One region of the Noviherbaspirillum sp. FW303-A3 genome, then DNA from elsewhere that is predicted to be linked to it. Evidence: predicted binding sites of a transcription regulator. Region 1 holds the regulator's gene; the other holds the start of a gene.
The links. The regulator sigma-54, encoded in region 1, starts transcription at its own class of promoters, with help from an activator protein. The targets are predictions, from matches to a motif close to TGGCANGNAANCTGCTTT.
Positions count from the first base shown of each region.

Region 2: a site for sigma-54 is predicted at 3,232-3,249, ahead of AC3WOY_RS18080 (nitrate/nitrite transporter). Genes of this name have one in related genera too.

Region 1 is NZ_JBYTAZ010000001.1:3,429,818-3,442,314, reverse strand. Features, by position in the region: gene uvrA (excinuclease ABC subunit UvrA) at 1-1,941, shown strand, start outside; gene AC3WOY_RS16600 (acylphosphatase) at 1,956-2,234, shown strand; gene AC3WOY_RS16595 (AEC family transporter) at 2,231-3,139, opposite strand; gene AC3WOY_RS16590 (monovalent cation:proton antiporter family protein) at 3,270-5,255, opposite strand; gene AC3WOY_RS16585 (KpsF/GutQ family sugar-phosphate isomerase) at 5,499-6,527, shown strand; gene AC3WOY_RS16580 (KdsC family phosphatase) at 6,527-7,051, shown strand; gene lptC (LPS export ABC transporter periplasmic protein LptC) at 7,061-7,642, shown strand; gene lptA (lipopolysaccharide transport periplasmic protein LptA) at 7,680-8,228, shown strand; gene lptB (LPS export ABC transporter ATP-binding protein) at 8,230-8,970, shown strand; gene AC3WOY_RS16560 (RNA polymerase factor sigma-54) at 8,990-10,477, shown strand; gene hpf (ribosome hibernation-promoting factor, HPF/YfiA family) at 10,570-10,917, shown strand; gene AC3WOY_RS16550 (enoyl-CoA hydratase/isomerase family protein) at 11,074-12,165, shown strand; gene AC3WOY_RS16545 (deoxyguanosinetriphosphate triphosphohydrolase) at 12,162-12,497, opposite strand, start outside.
Region 2 is NZ_JBYTAZ010000001.1:3,755,018-3,760,825, reverse strand. Features, by position in the region: gene AC3WOY_RS18100 (nitrate reductase) at 1-44, opposite strand, end outside; gene nirD (nitrite reductase small subunit NirD) at 41-394, opposite strand; gene AC3WOY_RS18090 (hypothetical protein) at 405-527, opposite strand; gene nirB (nitrite reductase large subunit NirB) at 578-3,016, opposite strand; gene AC3WOY_RS18080 (nitrate/nitrite transporter) at 3,287-4,501, shown strand; gene AC3WOY_RS18075 (bifunctional protein-serine/threonine kinase/phosphatase) at 4,590-5,808, shown strand, end outside.

The DNA of each region.
Region 1 (12,497 bases):
TCGCTCGCCAGCGGCGCGATCAAGGGCTGGGACCGGCGCAACCAGTTCTATTTCCAGATGCTGTCGAATATCGCCGAGCACTACGGCTTCGACATCGACATGCCGTTCGAGAAGCTGCCCGAATCCGCGCAGCAGGCCGTGCTGTACGGCTCCGGCCGGCAGACGATTCCGTTCACGTATATCAACGAACGCGGCCGCACGGTGGTGCGCGAGCATACCTTCGAAGGCGTGGTGAACAACCTGCAGCGCCGCTATCGCGAAACCGATTCGATCGCGGTGAAGGAAGAGCTCGCAAAGTTCATCAACCAGAAGGAATGCCCGACCTGCAAGGGCGCGCGCCTGCGCGTGGAAGCGCGCTACGTGAAGGTCGGCACCGGCAAGCAGGAACGCTCCATCCATGAAGTGGCGATTACGCCGCTGCGCGACACGCTCGAATTCTTCGAAAAGCTGAAACTGACCGGCGCAAAGAAGGAAATCGCCGACCGCATCATCAAGGAGATCGTGTCGCGCCTGAAGTTCCTGAACAACGTGGGCCTCGATTACCTGTCGCTGGAACGCAGCGCGGACACGCTTTCGGGCGGCGAAGCGCAGCGCATCCGCCTCGCCTCGCAGATCGGCTCCGGCCTGACGGGCGTCATGTATGTGCTGGACGAGCCCTCCATCGGTTTGCACCAGCGCGACAACGACCGCCTGATCAATACCCTCAAGCACCTGCGCGACATCGGCAACAGCGTGCTCGTGGTCGAGCACGATGAAGACGCAATCCGTTGCGCCGACTACATTGTCGACATGGGCGTGGGCGCCGGCGTGCATGGCGGCGAAGTGATCGCCAAGGGGCCGCTCAACGACATCCTCAAGAACAAGAAATCGCTGACGGCGAAATACCTGAACGGAACACTGGCCATCCATGTCCCGAAGAAGCGTACCGCTGCCGATCTGGAGCGTCAGCTCGTCATCAGCGGCGCGTCGGGCAACAACCTGAAGAACGTGAAGCTGGAACTGCCGGTCGGCCTGCTGACCTGCGTCACCGGCGTGTCCGGATCGGGCAAGTCGACGCTGGTCAACGACACGCTGTACCACGCTGCCGCACGCCACCTGTACGGCTCGCAGACCGAACCTTCGGCCTATGAAACGATCAGCGGACTGGAGCATTTCGACAAGGTCATTTCCGTCGACCAGGCGCCGATCGGCCGCACGCCGCGCTCGAATCCGGCCACCTATACCGGCGTGTTCACGCCGATCCGGGACCTGTTTTCCGAGGTGCCGTCAGCCAAGGAGCGCGGATACAGCGCGGGCCGCTTCTCGTTCAACGTCAAGGGCGGCCGCTGCGAAGCCTGCCAGGGCGACGGTGTGCTCAAGGTGGAGATGCACTTCCTGCCCGATGTGTACGTGCCCTGCGACGTCTGCCACGGCAAACGCTACAACCGCGAAACGCTGGAAGTCCAGTACAAGGGCAAGAACATCCATGAAGTACTGGAAATGACCGTCGAGGAAGCGCACGAGTTCTTCAAGCCGGTGCCGGTCGTGGCGCGCAAGCTGCAAACACTGCTCGATGTCGGCCTCGGCTACATCAGGCTGGGACAGAGTGCGACCACGCTCTCGGGCGGCGAGGCGCAGCGCGTGAAGCTGTCGCTCGAATTGTCCAAGCGCGACACCGGGCGCACGCTCTACATCCTCGACGAACCGACCACAGGCCTGCACTTCCACGACATCGACCTGCTGCTGAAGGTGATCCACCGCCTGCGCGACCAGGGCAATACGGTGGTGATCATCGAACACAACCTCGACGTGATCAAGACGGCGGACTGGATCGTCGACCTCGGGCCGGAAGGCGGCGCGGGCGGCGGCCGGATCATTGCGGCGGGCTCCCCGGAAGATGTGGCAAAGAATGCGGCGAGCGTGACGGGCAAGTATCTCGCGCCGATGCTCAAGAAAAAGTAAGGCCAGGAGGAACCATGGCGACCCACCTGCATATCGTCGGACTTGTACAAGGCGTAGGTTATCGCGCGTCCTTCGAAGCGCAGGCGCGCGCCCTTGGCCTGGCAGGTTGGGTACGCAACCGCGCGGATGGATCGGTGGAAGCGATGGTTCAGGGCGCGCCGGACGCCGTGAAAAAGATCGTCGCCTGGTCGAAGCGCGGTCCCTCTGCTGCCAGTGTGAAGGAAGTCGTCGTCAGTGACGCTGAAGACGCATCGCTGTCTTCGGGCCGTTTCGACGTGCGTCCGACCGCTTAACGCGGCAATCCCATCCAGAGGCCGAGCGGCACGAACGCCAGCGCGGCGAGATTCCCAAGCAGCACGATGGAAGCCACCTTGTCCGGTTCCTGCTTGTACTGCTCGGCCACCATGAAGCAGAACACCGCCGGCGGCAGCGAAGCGAACAGGTACATCTGTCCGCGCTGCGCCTCGGTCAGGTTCAGCACGCCATCCAGCAGCCAGGCGACGATCAGGCCCGCGACCGGGCAGACCACCGCGCCGACCAGTCCGATGTGCCAGCTCTTGAAATTGACATCGAGCATGCGCACGCCAAGCGCAAACAGCATGATCGGAATGCACGAGTCGCCCAGCATCTTCAGCGCCATCATCAGCGGCACGGGCAGCGCGATCTTGAAGATGGCGAACAACATGCCGATCACCATCGAAAGCATCATCGGGCTGACGAGGAATTTCCACATCGGCGTGTGATAGCTGCGCCCGCTTTCGATGATCTTGATGCCGACGGAGAAATAGATCAGGTTGCACGCCATGAACAAGGCCACGGCGGCGGACAGCCCCGAGGTGCCGAAGGCCAGCACCGCGAGCGGCAGCCCCATGTTCCCGCAATTGTTGTACATCATCGGCGGGATGAAGGTGCGCACGTCGTAGCCGAGCAGGCGCGCCACGGGCCAGGCGATCAATCCCGATCCCAGCGCGATCAGCACACCGGCCAGGATCAGCATGCCGTTGTGCACCAGGTCGAAGTCCTTTGCCGCCAGCGCGGTAAAAACCAGAAGCGGGCACAGCACATCCATGCTCACGCGGTTGACCGATGCCATGTCGTTGCGGACCCGCTCGCCCCTGATCCGCGCATATCCATATCCCACCGCGATGATGATGAAGACCGGCAGGATGATGCCGAGGATGCGCTCAAACACTTGCATGGCGAGATTCTTTCGGAAAGGGCAAAGGCTATCCAGGCATTGTAGCGAGATATGCAGGATCGCGTTTCTACGCGACAATGATCGACATAAGGCCCGGTGCCTGCCGGCGGACGGACTCCGTGCTCACGGTTTACTTGAGCAGGCGTTCCTCGGCACGCGCCACACCTTCTGTCGTGCCGCGCAACACGATGATGTCGGCAGCATGCAAAACCGTCTCCGGCTTGACATCGATCCGGTTCTTGCCTCGCCGCACGATCGTCACTTCAGCGCCGGCGTCAGCGAGCCTGAGCGCGGACAGCGGCTTTCCGATGGCGTTCGCCCCTTCGGGCAGCGTCACGGAATGCAGGCGCACATGCAGGTGCTCCGCATCTTCAGGCGCATCGCTGGCGCCATGGAAATAGCCGCGCAAGGAGGCGTAGCGTTCATCGCGAGCCGCCTGCACGCGATGCACCACGCGGCGTAGCGGCACACCCAGCATCACGAGCGCATGGGAGGCCAGCATGAGGCTGCCTTCAATGGCTTCCGGGACGACTTCGGCGGCACCGGCTTCGCGCAGCTTGTCGAGATCCGAATCGTCGTGGCTGCGCACGATTACCGGCAATGCGGGCGCCAGTTCGTGCGCGAAGTGCAGCACCTTCAATGCCGAAGGTGTGCTGGCATAGGTCACGACCAGCGCAGCCGCGCGATGGATACCGGCCGCAACCAGGCTTTCCCGGCGTGCGGCATCCCCGAAGGAGACGTTTGCGCCGGCCGCCTGCGCCTCGCGGACGCGGTCGGGATCGAGGTCGAGCGCGTGATATGCAATGCCCTCCTCTTCCAGCAATTTCGCGAGGCTTTGTCCGGAACGCCCGAAGCCGGCAATCAGCACGTGCTTCTGCGTGCTCATGGTGCGCGTCGCGATTTGGGTCAACGCGAGGGACTGCATCATCCATTCATTCGCCGACAGTTTCATGACGATGGCGTCGGATTTGGCGATGATGAACGGCGCCACCAGCATGGACAGCACCATCGATGCCAGGATGAGCTGGATCAGCAGCGGATCCATCAGATGCAGGCCGCCGGCCTGGTTCAGCAGCACAAAGCCGAATTCGCCTGCCTGGGCGAGGCCGAGGCCGGTTCGCAACGCCGTACCCGTCGAAGCGCCGGTCATCCTTGTCAGCGCGGCAATCAGGCCGAACTTCAGCAGCACGGGCCCGGTCAGCAGCAACAGCACCAGCCACCAATTTTCGAGCACCAGCCGGACATTGAGCAGCATGCCGACCGTAATGAAGAACAGGCCCAGCAGGACGTCGCGGAAAGGCTTGATGTCCTCCTCCACCTGATGCCTGTATTCCGTTTCGGAGATGAGCATGCCGGCAACAAAGGCGCCCAGCGCGAGCGACAGCCCGGCCTTTTCGGTAATCCATGCCGCCCCGAGCGTGATGAGCAGCAGGTTGAGCATGAACAGTTCCTGCGACCGTCGCTTGACCACAACATGGAACCAGCTGCGCATCAGGCGCTGTCCGATCACGAGCAGGAGCACGAGCACGATGCCTGCCTTCATGGCCGCAAGCGCCAGCGTCGGAAGCAGGTCGCTGGTGTTCTTGGCCAGCGCGGGCACGAGGATCAGCAGCGGCACCACGGCCAGATCCTGGAACAGCAGGATGCCGAAAATCTGGCGGCCATGCGGACTGTCCAGCTCCAGGCGCTCTGTCAGCAACTTGGACACGATGGCGGTAGAGGACATGGCGAGCGCCCCACCAAGCGCGAACGCCGCGCGCCAGCTGATATCGACGAGCTGCGGAAGGAAATGCGCCATCAGCCAGCCGAACAGCATGGTCGCCGCAATCGTCAGCAGCACTTGCGCCATGCCGAGCCCGAACACCGTGCGCCGCATGGATACAAGTTTCGGCAGAGAGAATTCCAGCCCGATCGAAAACATCAGGAACACGACACCGAACTCGGCCAGTACATGCGTGGTCGCGCTCTGTTCCGCCATGCCGAAGCCGAACGGGCCGATCACGATGCCGACGACAAGGTAGCCCAGCATCGGCGGCAGATGCAGCATGCGGAACGCCACCACACCGAGCACGGCGGCGCTCAGCAGGATCAGCGTAAGTTCGAGGGCCGAAAACATGAATTGTTATTCAATTGGTCGAGTCTGGTGCAAGGCAGGCCCCATCCGCGCGCGCCCGGCAATGCGGTGTAGCGACAACGGCTGGACCGTTCCGCAGTCCGACCACCTCACTTGCCCGATTGCACGATTGCTTTAAGAATGAAGGACTTACGAAACGAAAACAGCCATTGACGGCCCTCAAAGTCAAATTTTTTGTTATGACTGGCAGATTTTTTGCTTTCGTAATTCGTTTATACTTCCGGCATGAGTGTAACCGATGCAAAAACCTTGCCGAAAGACTTCGACGCGAAAAATGCGCTGCGTGCGCTCGAGCTCGCCCGCGAGACGATCCAGATCGAAGCCGACGCCCTGCTTGCGTTGAAGAGCAGGCTCTCGGACAGCCCCGACGACAGCTTTGCCCGAGCCATGGGACTGCTGATGCAATGCACGGGACGCGTCGTCGTCTCCGGTATCGGCAAATCCGGGCATATCGCCCGCAAGATCGCGGCCACGCTTGCCTCCACCGGGACGCCGGCGCTGTTCGTGCACGCCGCGGAAGCCTTGCACGGCGACCTCGGCATGATTACCGAGAACGATGCCGTCATCGCGATTTCGTACTCGGGCGAAGCCGCCGAGTTCGTTTCCATCATCCCCATCATCAAGCGCATGGGCGCCAAGCTGATCGCCATTACCGGCAATGACGCTTCCCGCCTGGCGCAGCTCGCCGACGTCCATCTCAACGTCCGCGTAGACAAGGAAGCCTGCCCGCTCAACCTGGCGCCGACCGCCAGCACGACCGCGACGCTGGCACTGGGCGACGCGCTCGCCGTGGCCCTGCTCGACGCCAGGGGCTTCCGCGAAGAGGATTTCGCGCGTTCGCACCCCGGCGGCGCGCTTGGCCGCCGCCTGCTGACCCATGTGCGGGATGTCATGCGCAGCGGCGCTGCGGTTCCCATGGTCAAGCCGGACGTATCCTTGCCGGCCGCCCTGCTCGAAATCACCCGCAAAGGCATGGCAATGACCGCCGTGGTGGACGATGCCGGACGCGCCATCGGCATCTTCACCGACGGCGACCTGCGCCGCCTGATCGAAAACGTCCAGGATTTCGGCAAGCTGAAAATGTCCGATGTCATGCATGCCAATCCGCGTACCATCCTCCCCGACCAGCTCGCAGTCGAGGCAGTCGAGCTGATGGAACATTTCCGGATCAACCAGTTGCTGGTGGCCGATGCCGACGGCAAGCTGGTCGGCGCGCTGCACATCCACGACCTGACCCGCGCAAAGGTGATCTGATGCAAGACATACTGGCAAGGGCAGCGCAGGTCCGGCTCATGATTTTCGATGTCGACGGCATCCTCACCGACGGCAGCCTGCATTACGCGCCGGACGGCGAAATGATCAAGACATTCAACGTGCTGGACGGGCACGGCATCAAGCTGCTGCAGCAATCGGGCGTGGCCACGGCGATCATCAGCGCGCGCAAGTCCGCCATCGTCGCCAAGCGCGCGGCGGATCTCGGCGTGCAGCACCTGTATCAAGGCGTGCATGACAAACTGGAGGCCTTCGAGGAACTGCTCGCCAGGACCGGCATCGCCAGGGGAGCATGCGGCTTCGTCGGCGATGATGTGATCGACCTGCCCATCCTGCTGCGCGTCGGATTTGCGGCCAGCGTTCCGAACGGACATGGCGAAGTGAAATCGCGGGTGCATTACGTGACCAAGGCCAGCGGCGGCCAAGGCGCGGCGCGCGAACTGTGCGACCTGATCCTGCGCGCCCAAGGCAATTACGAGGCGGCGCTGGCGCCTTACCTGAAGTAGGGATCGATCATGCGGCCATGGCGCATCCGGTTGTTCATGACGCTCGCGCCGCTGGTTGTGCTGGCGCTGGCAAGTTTCTGGCTGTATGAAGTCATGCGCCGCGCGACGGACACGGTTGTTCCGAATCCGGAACGCAATGAGCCGGATTTCTACGTTGAAAAGTTCAGCTACGTGAAGTTGTCGAAGACAGGTTCTGCGCAATACCACTTTGCCGGCGAAAGGCTCACGCACAATCCGCAGGATGACTCGTACGATATCGTCAATCCTGTCGTAAGCAATATCAGCAATGCGGATGCGCCAATGACGATCCGGGCCGAGCGTGCGCGCGTCAACAGCGACAACAGCCAGGTGCACCTTTACCAGAACGTGCGCATGGACCGGCCGGCGTCGGCAACGGCAGAACCGATCCGCATCCGTACCGAGTACATGCTGGTGCTTCCGGACGACGATGCCATGAAGACCGACAAGCCGGTCGAAATCACGACGGATCGCGCAAAGCTGACGGGCACAGGCATGGTGGCAAACAATGCAACGCGGGAGTTCAACCTGACGAGCAATGTTCATGGCACGTATCAAGCCCGCGTACGCTGATTCGGTATAACTTGATGCATCCTATTCGAGATCTTTCATGAAACATTTTTTCTTGTTGCTGTTGACGCTGTTCGCGATGGTCGCAGGCAATGCGCACGCGGAAAAAGCCGACTCCGACAAGCCGACCAATGTCGAGGCCGACCAGATGGCCTACGACGACATCAAGCAGGTCAACACCTTCACCGGCAACGTGATCCTGACGCGCGGCACGCTGATCATGCGCGCGCACAAACTGGTGGTGTCGCAAGATTCCGCCGGCTACCAGTTCGCGACGCTGCTTGCGCCGCCCGGCGGCCTGGCCACCTTCCGCCAGAAGCGCGACGCCGGCCCGAACCAGTGGATCGAAGGACAAGCAGAACGCATCGAATACGACGGCAAATCCGAGATGGTGAAACTGTTCTCGAAGGCAAAAATGCGCCGCCTCGAAGGCAACAAACCGACCGACGAAGTCGAAGGCGAATTCATTTCCTACGACAGCCGCGCAGAATTTTTCACTGTGAACAATACAGCGACCGGTGCGAACAAGCCCGGCGGCGGCCGCATCAAGGCCATCATCCAGCCACGCTCCGAATCGAAGGACAAATGAGATGACGAGTACGCTGGTAGTCAACGGTCTGCAAAAGAGCTACGGCACGCGCCAGGTGGTGCGCGATGTCTCGCTGCAGGTGGCGAGCGGCGAAGTGGTCGGCCTGCTCGGCCCGAACGGCGCCGGCAAGACGACATCGTTCTACATGATTGTCGGACTGGTGCCTTCGGATGCCGGGGACATCGATCTCAATGGCGTGGCGATTTCCCGCCTGCCCATCCACCGTCGCGCCACGCTTGGCTTGTCCTACCTGCCGCAGGAGGCATCGGTCTTCCGCAAGCTCAGCGTCGAGGACAATATCCGCGCAGTGCTGGAACTGCAACGCATCGACGACAAGCCTCTTGCCAAGGCTGAAATCGAAAAGCGGCTGAATACGCTCCTTGCCGAATTGCAGATCGAGCGCCTGCGCGAAAACCAGGCACTCTCGCTCTCGGGCGGCGAACGCCGGCGCGTCGAAATCGCGCGCGCCCTCGCGACCAACCCGCGTTTCGTGCTGCTCGACGAACCGTTCGCGGGTGTCGATCCGATCGCGGTCATCGAGATCCAGCGTATCGTACGCTTCCTCAAGGAGCGTGGCATCGGCGTGCTGATCACAGATCATAATGTGCGGGAGACCTTGGGCATCTGCGACAGAGCCTATATCATCAACCAGGGCTCTGTCCTGGCAAGCGGCCGTCCTGACGACATCATTGCGAACGAGTCGGTGCGGCGCGTGTATTTGGGTGAACACTTCCGGATGTGATGGAAGAAGACCAGAACGTATGAAACAGACACTCCAACTTCGAATCTCGCAACATCTGGCGCTGACGCCCCAGTTGCAACAGTCGATCCGCCTGTTGCAACTGTCGACGCTCGAGCTGCACCAGGAGCTGGAACAGATCCTCTCGGACAACCCGATGCTGGAACGCGTCGACGACCCGCTCGACCATTCCGTCCGCCTGCTCGCGGATGGGGCGATCAGCGCGCCGGCAAGCGCGAATGGCACCACGCCGGAAGCGCCCGCAGCCGAAAGCAGCGCCCCCGCTTCTTCCGAAGAGCCCGAGGGCGGCTTTGAAGGCGGCGAAGGTTCGGATGCCGGCTCGGGCGACAGCGACTGGAGTTTCGACGATGTCGCACGCACCTCCAAGGCACCGGAAGACGACGACGCACGCCCTCAGCTCGAGGCGCATGAAGTCACCCTGCGTGAACATCTGCTGGAGCAGATGCGCGTCACCGTGCGCGAGCATCGCGACCGCGCCCTCGTCGAACTGATCATCGACGCGCTCAACGACAACGGCTACCTTGACGAACCGATCGAAGAAATCCATGCACGCCTGCCGGAAGAACTCGGGATCGAACTCGAGGAACTCGCCGTCGCACTGAAACTCGTGCAGAGCTTCGAGCCCGCGGGCGTCGGCGCGCGCAACGCCTCCGAGTGCCTCGCGATCCAGATCCGCCGCTTCCCGAAGATTCCGCTTGTGACGCGTCGCCGCGCACTGGAGATCGTCGAGAACCATCTTGCGCTGTTCGCGCAGCGCGACTTCAACAAGCTGAAGAAGGCGCTCGACTGCGACGAAGAAGACCTGCGCGAAGCGCAACATGTGATCCGCCAGTGCAATCCGCACCCCGGCGCCCTGTTCGCCTCGGATGCCTCCGACTACGTCGTCCCCGACGTCATTGTCAAGAAAACAAAGAACGGCTGGCAGGTATTCCTCAACCATGACGTCATGCCGCGCCTGCGCGTGAACGCCCTCTACGCCAACATCCTCAAGCAAAGCAAGGGTGAGGGGTCGCTTACTTCGCAGCTGCAGGAAGCCAAATGGCTGATCAAGAACATGCGCCAGCGTTTCGACACGATCCTGCGCGTGGCGCAGGCGATTGTCGACCGTCAACGCAATTTCTTCTCCCACGGCGCGGTCGCCATGCGCCCTCTTGTCTTGCGTGAAATTGCTGATACACTGGGTTTACACGAAAGTACTATTTCTCGTGTGACAACTCAAAAGTACATGCTGACCCCCCACGGCATGTTCGAGTTGAAGTACTTCTTCGGCAGCCACGTCGCCACAGAAGCGGGGGGCGAAGCTTCATCGACGGCGATCCGCGCGCTGATCAAACAATTGATAGGAGCAGAAGACCCCAAGAATCCATTCTCAGACAGCAAAATTGCGGATATGTTGGGGGAGCAAGGCATGGTCGTGGCACGACGCACCGTCGCGAAGTATCGCGAAGCTTTGAAAATCCCTCCAGTCAATCTGCGCAAATCCCTGTAGCTTTCATGTTGTAGTGTAGTTGCTGTGTTCGGCGTAGCTCGACTACGCGGGCACGTGCGAACCTCCAGCGACGCCATCCATAGGAGCGCTGTATGAATCTCACAATCAGTGGACATCACCTCGAACTGACACCGGCCATTCGTGAATACACGGAAAACAAGCTGGAACGCATCATCCGCCATTTCGACCATGTCATTGATATCGCAGTCATCTTGGGTGTGGAAAAACCTTCAGAAAAGGAAAAGAGACAGAGAGCAGAAGTGAATCTGCGACTACGTGGCAATGTCATTCATGTCGAGAGTTTTGCGGAAGACCTGTATGCAGCCATTGACACACTGATTGACAAACTGGACCGTCAGGTACTGAAGTACAAGACAAAGATCCAGGACCACCAGCACGAATCCTTCAAGCGCATGCCGGACACTTCGGCCGCTACGTGACATCTACCCGGCCCTTCAGGGCCAGTACTATCAAGGGCGCATCGAATGCGCCCTTTTTATTTACTGTTCGCCGCCAAGGATGAATGTCGGGCACGCGACTGCGGCGTTCAGGCAATGCCGATACAATAATCCGCTTTCCGCACACATTTGCCGGCCATGACTGAATTCGTCCAGACCCATATCAAGAACAACATCGGCTTCATCACACTTGATCGTCCGAAAGCCTTGAACTCCCTTTCGCTCGACATGGTGCGTGCGCTGACGGCGGCCCTGCTCTCGTGGCGCAATGACCGCGAGGTGCGTGCCGTCGTGATCCGAAGCAGCAGCGAGCGCGCATTTTGCGCAGGCGGTGACATCCGCTTCTTCTACGATGCAGGACGCGCGACACCGCAAGGCGGAAGCGCGCTGCTGGAAGACTTCTTCACCGAAGAGTACGCACTGAATCACCTCATCCACTTCTATCCCAAACCCTATGTCGCCATCATGGATGGCATCGTGATGGGGGGCGGGATGGGCGTTGCACAAGGCGGAGAATCCAACCGCATGCGCATCGTCACGGACCGCACGAAGATGGCCATGCCCGAGGTGAACATCGGCCTGTTCCCCGATGTGGGCGGCGGATATTTCCTGTCCCGCATAGCAGGCGAAATCGGGACTTACCTCGGTGTCACGGGCGAGATCATCGGCGCCGCCGATGCGCTGTATGCCGGCCTCGCCGACGTGTTCGTGCCCGCCGCCGAACTTGCCGCGCTCTCCGCCATGCTCGAGTCGGCAGATTCCTCCAGGTTGCCGCACGCCATTCGTGAATTCGCGTCGCGATTCGCATCGCAGGTTGATCCGGCGACGAGCGTGCTCGCCGCCGAACGCGACGCAATCGATCGGCATTTCGCGCATGACGATGTGCTGTCGATTGCGGACTCTCTCGGGAAGGACGACAGCGCATTCGCACGAAAAACGGTCGACACCATGAACAAGCGCTCACCGCTGATGATGTGCGTGACCTTGTCGCAGCTGCGACGTGGGAGAACGATGGGGGTTGCGGACAACCTGCGCATGGAGCGCACGATGGTGCGCCGCAGTTTTGAAAACGGAGAAGTGCTGGAAGGCATCCGGTCGGTGGTCATCGACAAGGACAATGCGCCCAAGTGGTCACCGGCGCAACTGGCCGATGTCGGCGAGGAGATGATCGAGCGTTTCTTTGAACCGGCCTGGCCGGCGCATGCGCATCCGCTGCGCGCGCTTGACTAGATTTCTTCGACGGTGAACAACCGGCGAAACTCGCGCATCGCGTAACGGTCCGTCATGCCCGCAATATAGTCGGCAACCTTGCGCGCCTGCGCACGTACCTGGTCTGCAGTCGCACCGTCGCGCAGGCCGGTCTGGTAATCCGGGGGCAGCAGGCGTGGTTCACGCATGAACGCTTCGAACAGTTCGCGAATGATGCGCCGCGCCTTGCTGGTCATGCGGTTGACCTGATAGTGCTGGTACAGGTTGTGGCGCAGGAAGCGCTTCAACTGTGCGGCCTCCCTGTTCATCTCTGCGGAGAACGCGATCATGGGAGGAGCATTGCGCACGTCATC
Region 2 (5,808 bases), 320 kb from region 1:
CCGCAGTAACAGCAGGTGGCTTTCGTTTCGCGTGATGCACTCATTCGGCCTTGACCTCGATCGCCAGGGAACTCAATTCTTCAGCGTCGAGGAAGACCTTGCCGTCTTCCACCTTGACGCTGAACCTTTGCGTGCAGCCTTCATCCGGCGTCACCGCGCAACCGGAGTCGAGCTGGATGTTCCAGTTGTGCAGCGGACAGGCAACGCGCTCGCCGAATACGATCCCTTGCGACAGCGGGCCGCCCTTGTGCGGGCACTTGTCGAGCAAGGCAAAAATCTTGTCTTCGCTGTTGCGGAAAATCGCCACATCAGGCTTCGCTGCCCGATTGACGACCCGTGCGCCGAGCACGGGGATGTCTGCGACGTTGCAGACGGCTTTCCATTGTTGCGGCATGTGCTTTCCCTTATTTGAGTTGGACGATGTGCACGGGAGCAGCCCGGTCGAACGATCCATGGAGCATGCAGGTGCCGAGGATGGCGGAAGTGGCCGCAACGGCCAGCACGATGGCTGCAAGATAGATGGTCATGGTCGTTCCTTTCAAAGAAATCAATCGGAACCGTCCGGCGGATTGGTTCGTTACACGCTCAACGGTTCGAACTGGCGCACGTCAACCTGAGCCTTTTCCTGTTCATGCCAGGGGTCCGGCTCGCCGTCGAGCGAGAACAGCAACCGCTCGTACAGTGCCTTGCGGTTTTCCTCGTCCTCCAGCACTTTCTTCTTCACATGGTCGAGGCCTACACGTCCAATATAGTGCACGGTGCGCTCGAGGTACCAGCCTTCTTCCCGGTAGAGCTGCAGGAAGGCGCCGGAATACTCCAGCACTTCCTCGTGCGTCTTCACCTTGGCGAAGAAGTGCGCCACCTCGGTCTTGATGCCGCCGTTGCCGCCGACATAGATCTCCCAGCCGGAATCGACGCCGATCACGCCCACGTCCTTGATGCCGGATTCGGCACAGTTGCGCGGGCAGCCGGAGACGGCGATCTTCACCTTGTGCGGCGCATACATTTTCCACATCGCGCGCTCGAGCTGCTTGCCCATCTCGGTGGAATCCTGCGTACCGAAGCGGCACCATTCCGAACCGACGCAGGTTTTCACGGTGCGCAGCGCCTTGGCGTAGGCATGGCCGCTGGGCATGTCGAGTTCTTTCCAGACGGCGGGCAAGTCTTCCTTCTTCACACCCAGCAGGTCGATCCGCTGGCCGCCAGTCACCTTGACCGTCGGGATCTGGAACTTGTCGACGACGTCGGCGATCCGGCGCAAATCTTTTGCGGTAGTCTCGCCGCCCCACATGCGCGGGATGACCGAGTAGGTGCCGTCCTTCTGGATGTTGGCATGCGCGCGCTCGTTGATGAAGCGCGATTGCGGATCGTCCTTCGCCTCGTGCGGCCAGGTGGAGATCAGGTAGTAGTTCAGCGCCGGACGGCATGTCGAGCAGCCGTTCGGGGTGCGCCATTCCATGAACTTCATGGTGCCGGCGATCGTCAGCAGCTTGTTGACCTTGATCGCGTCGCGCACTTCCTGGTGCGAATGGTCGGTGCAGGCACAAACCGGTTTCGCCTTGCTCGACGTGGAATAGTCGCCCCCGGCGGTCGCCATCAGGATCTGTTCGACAAGGCCGGTGCAGGAGCCGCAGGAGGCGGATGCCTTCGTATGCTTGCGCACGTCTTCCAGGGTGAACAGGCCCTTTTCCTTGATCGACTTGACGATGGTGCCCTTGCACACGCCGTTGCAGCCGCAGACCTCGGCGTCGTCCGGCATCGCTGCCGCGCGGGTGAAGCCTTCGTGGCCGGTATCACCCGGGCGACCGGTATTCGATTCGCCGAACATCAGCGTGTCGCGCATTTCGGTGATGTCCCTGCCTTCGCGCAGCAGCTTGAAGTACCAGGTGCCGTCGACGGTATCGCCGTACAGGCAGGCGCCGACCAGCTTATTGTCCTTGATGACCAGTTTCTTGTACACGCCGCCGATCGGGTCGGACAGAACGATTTCTTCCGTTCCTTCGCCGCCCATGAATTCACCGGCGGAGAACAGGTCGATCCCGGTAACCTTCAGCTTGGTCGAGGTCACGGACCCCTGGTAACGCCCGATGCCGAAATTGGCGAGATGGTTGGCGCACACTTTCGCCATCTCGAAAAGCGGCGCGACAAGACCGTACGCCGTGCCGCGGTGATTCACGCACTCGCCCACGGCATAGATGCGCGGGTCATAGGTCTGCATGGTGTCGTTGACAACAATGCCGCGATTGCAGAACAGACCGGCCGATTCGGCGAGCGTCGTGTTCGGGCGGATGCCGACCGCCATGACCACCAGTTCGGCGGAAACTTCGAGGCCGTCGGTGAAGCGGATGGCTTTCACATTGCCGTTTTCGTCGCCGACGATTTCCTTTGTGTTTTTATCAAGAAGGAACTTCAGGCCGCGGTCTTCCAGCGATTTTTGCAGCAGCTTGCCGGCGGTCGGGTCGAGCTGGCGCTCCATCAGCCAGGCCGGCAGGTGCACGACGGTGACGTCCATGCCGCGCAGCTTGAGGCCGTTGGCCGCTTCCAGGCCGAGCAGGCCGCCGCCGATGACGACGGCGTGCTTGTGCACCTTGGCGGCGTCGATCATCGCGTTGGTGTCCTGGATGTCGCGGTAGGAGATCACGCCCTTCAGTTCCTTGCCGGGCACGGGCAGGAGGAAGGGATTGGAACCGGTGGCCAGCAGCAGGCGGTCATATTCCGCAGTGGTGCCGTCTTCTGCGATGACCTGGCGCTTGACGCGGTCGATCTTCGCGATTTTCTTGCCGAGGTGGAGAGTAATGTTGTTTTCCGCATACCAGTCGACATCGTTGAGCATGATGTCCTTGATGGTCTGCTCCCCGGCGAGCACCGGCGACAGAAGGATGCGGTTGTAGTTGGCGTAGGGCTCGGCGCCGAATACGGTGATGTCGTAGATGTCCGGGGCGATCTTGATCAGCTCTTCGAGCGTGCGCACACCGGCCATACCGTTACCAACCATGACTAATTTCAGCTTCTTCATTAAAGCTCCTCCTCCACTCCGCTTCGCCATTGAAGCTACAAAAATGATCCTGGGAGTTTCTTAGCAAGAGCGGTGCCAATGCGGAATTCGGGTAAACGCACCGGGATGAAGAGAAAAGCGCACCGTTGCAGTGCAACATCTTCACATCGCTCGTGCAGGGAGCACGTTCGATATCTTCATGCCCTATTAATAGCGAGTTGACGCACGAAAACGCGTGGCACGGCGATTGCATAGTGCACACCAATTCCAACTTCGGTGCAAAGGCGCATCATGAAAACGACGTCGTTTTGGAAGGCGGGTCATACGCCGACCTTGCTTGCTTCCTTTTTCTATTTCGACCTGAGCTTTATGGTCTGGGTACTGCTCGGGCCGCTCGCCGTGCAAATCTCGAAAGATCTTGCTCTTACACCTGCCCAGAAGGGCCTGATGGTCGCGACCCCCCTTCTCGCAGGCGCGTTGCTGCGCATTGTGATGGGCGTGCTGGTCGATCACCTGAAACCCAAGAAGGCCGGTGCTATCGGCCAGGTCGTCGTGATTGCAGGCCTTACGTGGGCATGGCTGGGACAGCTGAACAGCTATGAAAGCATGCTCACGCTCGGCATCCTGCTTGGCGTTGCCGGCGCAGCATTTGCCGTTGCGCTGCCGCTCGCATCCCGCTGGTATCCGCCCGAGCACCAGGGTACGGCGCTCGGCATTGCCGGCGCAGGCAATTCCGGCACCGCTTTCGCCGCCCTGTTTGCACCGTCACTCGCCATCGCCTTCGGCTGGCAGAACGTTTTCGGCTGGTGCCTGATTCCGCTTGGCGTAGCCTTTATCGTGTACATGATCTTTGCGAAAGACTCGCCCACCGCCCCGCCGCCCAAGGCAATGGTCGAATACCTGCATGTGCTCAAGGACAAGGATGCTTGGTGGTTCATGTTCTTCTACAGCGTAACCTTCGGCGGCTTCTCCGGCCTGGCTTCGTCGCTGACGATCTACTTCAACAGCCAGTACGGCCTGTCCCCGGTGACAGCAGGCTACTTCACTGCCGCCTGCGTGTTTGCCGGTTCGCTGGTGCGCCCTGTAGGGGGGATCGTTGCCGACCGCATCGGCGGCATCAAGACGCTGTCGCTGATGTATGTGCTGGCCGCCCTGTTCCTGTTCATCGCCAGCACCGGGCTGCAATCCTATGAACTCGCCCTGGTCGTATTCGTGCTTGCCATGCTGTCGCTCGGCACGGGCAACGGCGCGGTGTTCCAGCTGGTTCCGCAGCGCTTCCGCAAGGAGATCGGCGTGATGACCGGCCTGGTCGGCATGGCCGGCGGCATTGGCGGCTTCTACCTCGCATCCAGCCTTGGCTATTCGAAGCAGATTACCGGCAGCTACCAGCTCGGCCTGACCCTGTTCGCTTCGCTGGCCATATTGGCCCTCGTGGGACTCACCGCGGTCAAGGGGCGCTGGCGTACGACCTGGGGCAGTGCTGCGATGACAACAGCGAAGATTTAACCCCGGAATTTGAGTAACATGGACGGCGGGAGCGGCGAATGCAGTTCGCCGCTCCCGCCGTTTTTTATCGCCTACACCAGACTCCATCATGCCCCTTTCCGTCAGCATCGGACACAGCACGCTCGCAGGCCTGCGCGAGAGAAACGAGGATTTCGTCGGCATGGTCACGCCGAACGAGCCCGAACTGTCGACCAAGGGCCTGATCGCGGCCATCGCCGACGGCGTTTCCGGCAACGAAGGCGGCCGCGAAGCATCCGAGTACACGGTGCGCGGCCTGCTCACGGATTACTACGCCACGCCCGATACCTGGCCCGTGACGCAGGCGCTCGACAAGGTCATCAAGGCCATCAACAGCTGGGTGCAGAAACAGGGATCGGTGCGGCCGGAACTGGCCGGGATGGCGACCACGCTGACCACGGTCGTCCTGCGCGGCAATTGCTATTACTTTTCGCACGTGGGAGACACGCGGCTGTACCTTTTGCGTGGCGGTGCGCTTACCCGTCTGACGACCGACCATGTGTGGGACCGCCCCGAGATGCAGCATGTCCTTACGCGTGCGATCGGCCTCGATACCCGCCTCGCGATCGACCACGGCATGGGGGAGCTGCGCGAGCGGGATGTGCTGCTGCTGGCATCGGACGGTGTGTGGTCGAGCATGACGGAGTACGACATCACCCATGCGCTGGCGGACGTGGCAATGGGAAGCTGGGATGCGGCATCCTGCGCCGACGCGCTGGTCAAGGCGGCGCTGGCGTCCGGCTCGACCGACAATTGCAGCGCGCTCGTGCTGCGCGTCGACAGCCTGCCGGAAGAGAACCTGCGCGACGCGCTATCCGTCTCCGCGCAGTTGCCGGTTCCGCCGAAACTGAAACCGGGACAGACCATCGACGGATACACCGTCGAAACCGTGATCCACAGTTCGCAGGCCACCCTGCTGTATCGCGTGCTCGATCCCAAGACGCAGCGTCAGCTCGTCCTGAAGACCTTGCATCCGGACCGTGCGGGCGATCCGCACGAGCGATCCGCCTTCGCCCATGAGGAGTGGCTGGCCAAGCGGGTCGTCGCCCGCTTCTTCCCGCAGGTGATCACGCCCGAGCAGAAGAACTATCTGTATTACCTGACCACCTGGCATGAAGGCGAAACACTGCAGCAGAAGCTGGATGCAGGCGCGCATTTCACGGCGCCCGAGACGGTCGCGATCGGCGAGAAGCTGGTGCGCGCCCTCGGCGCCCTGCACCGGCGCAGCATCATCCACCGAGATATCAAGCCGGGCAACGTCCACCTGGGAACGGATGGCGAATTGCGCC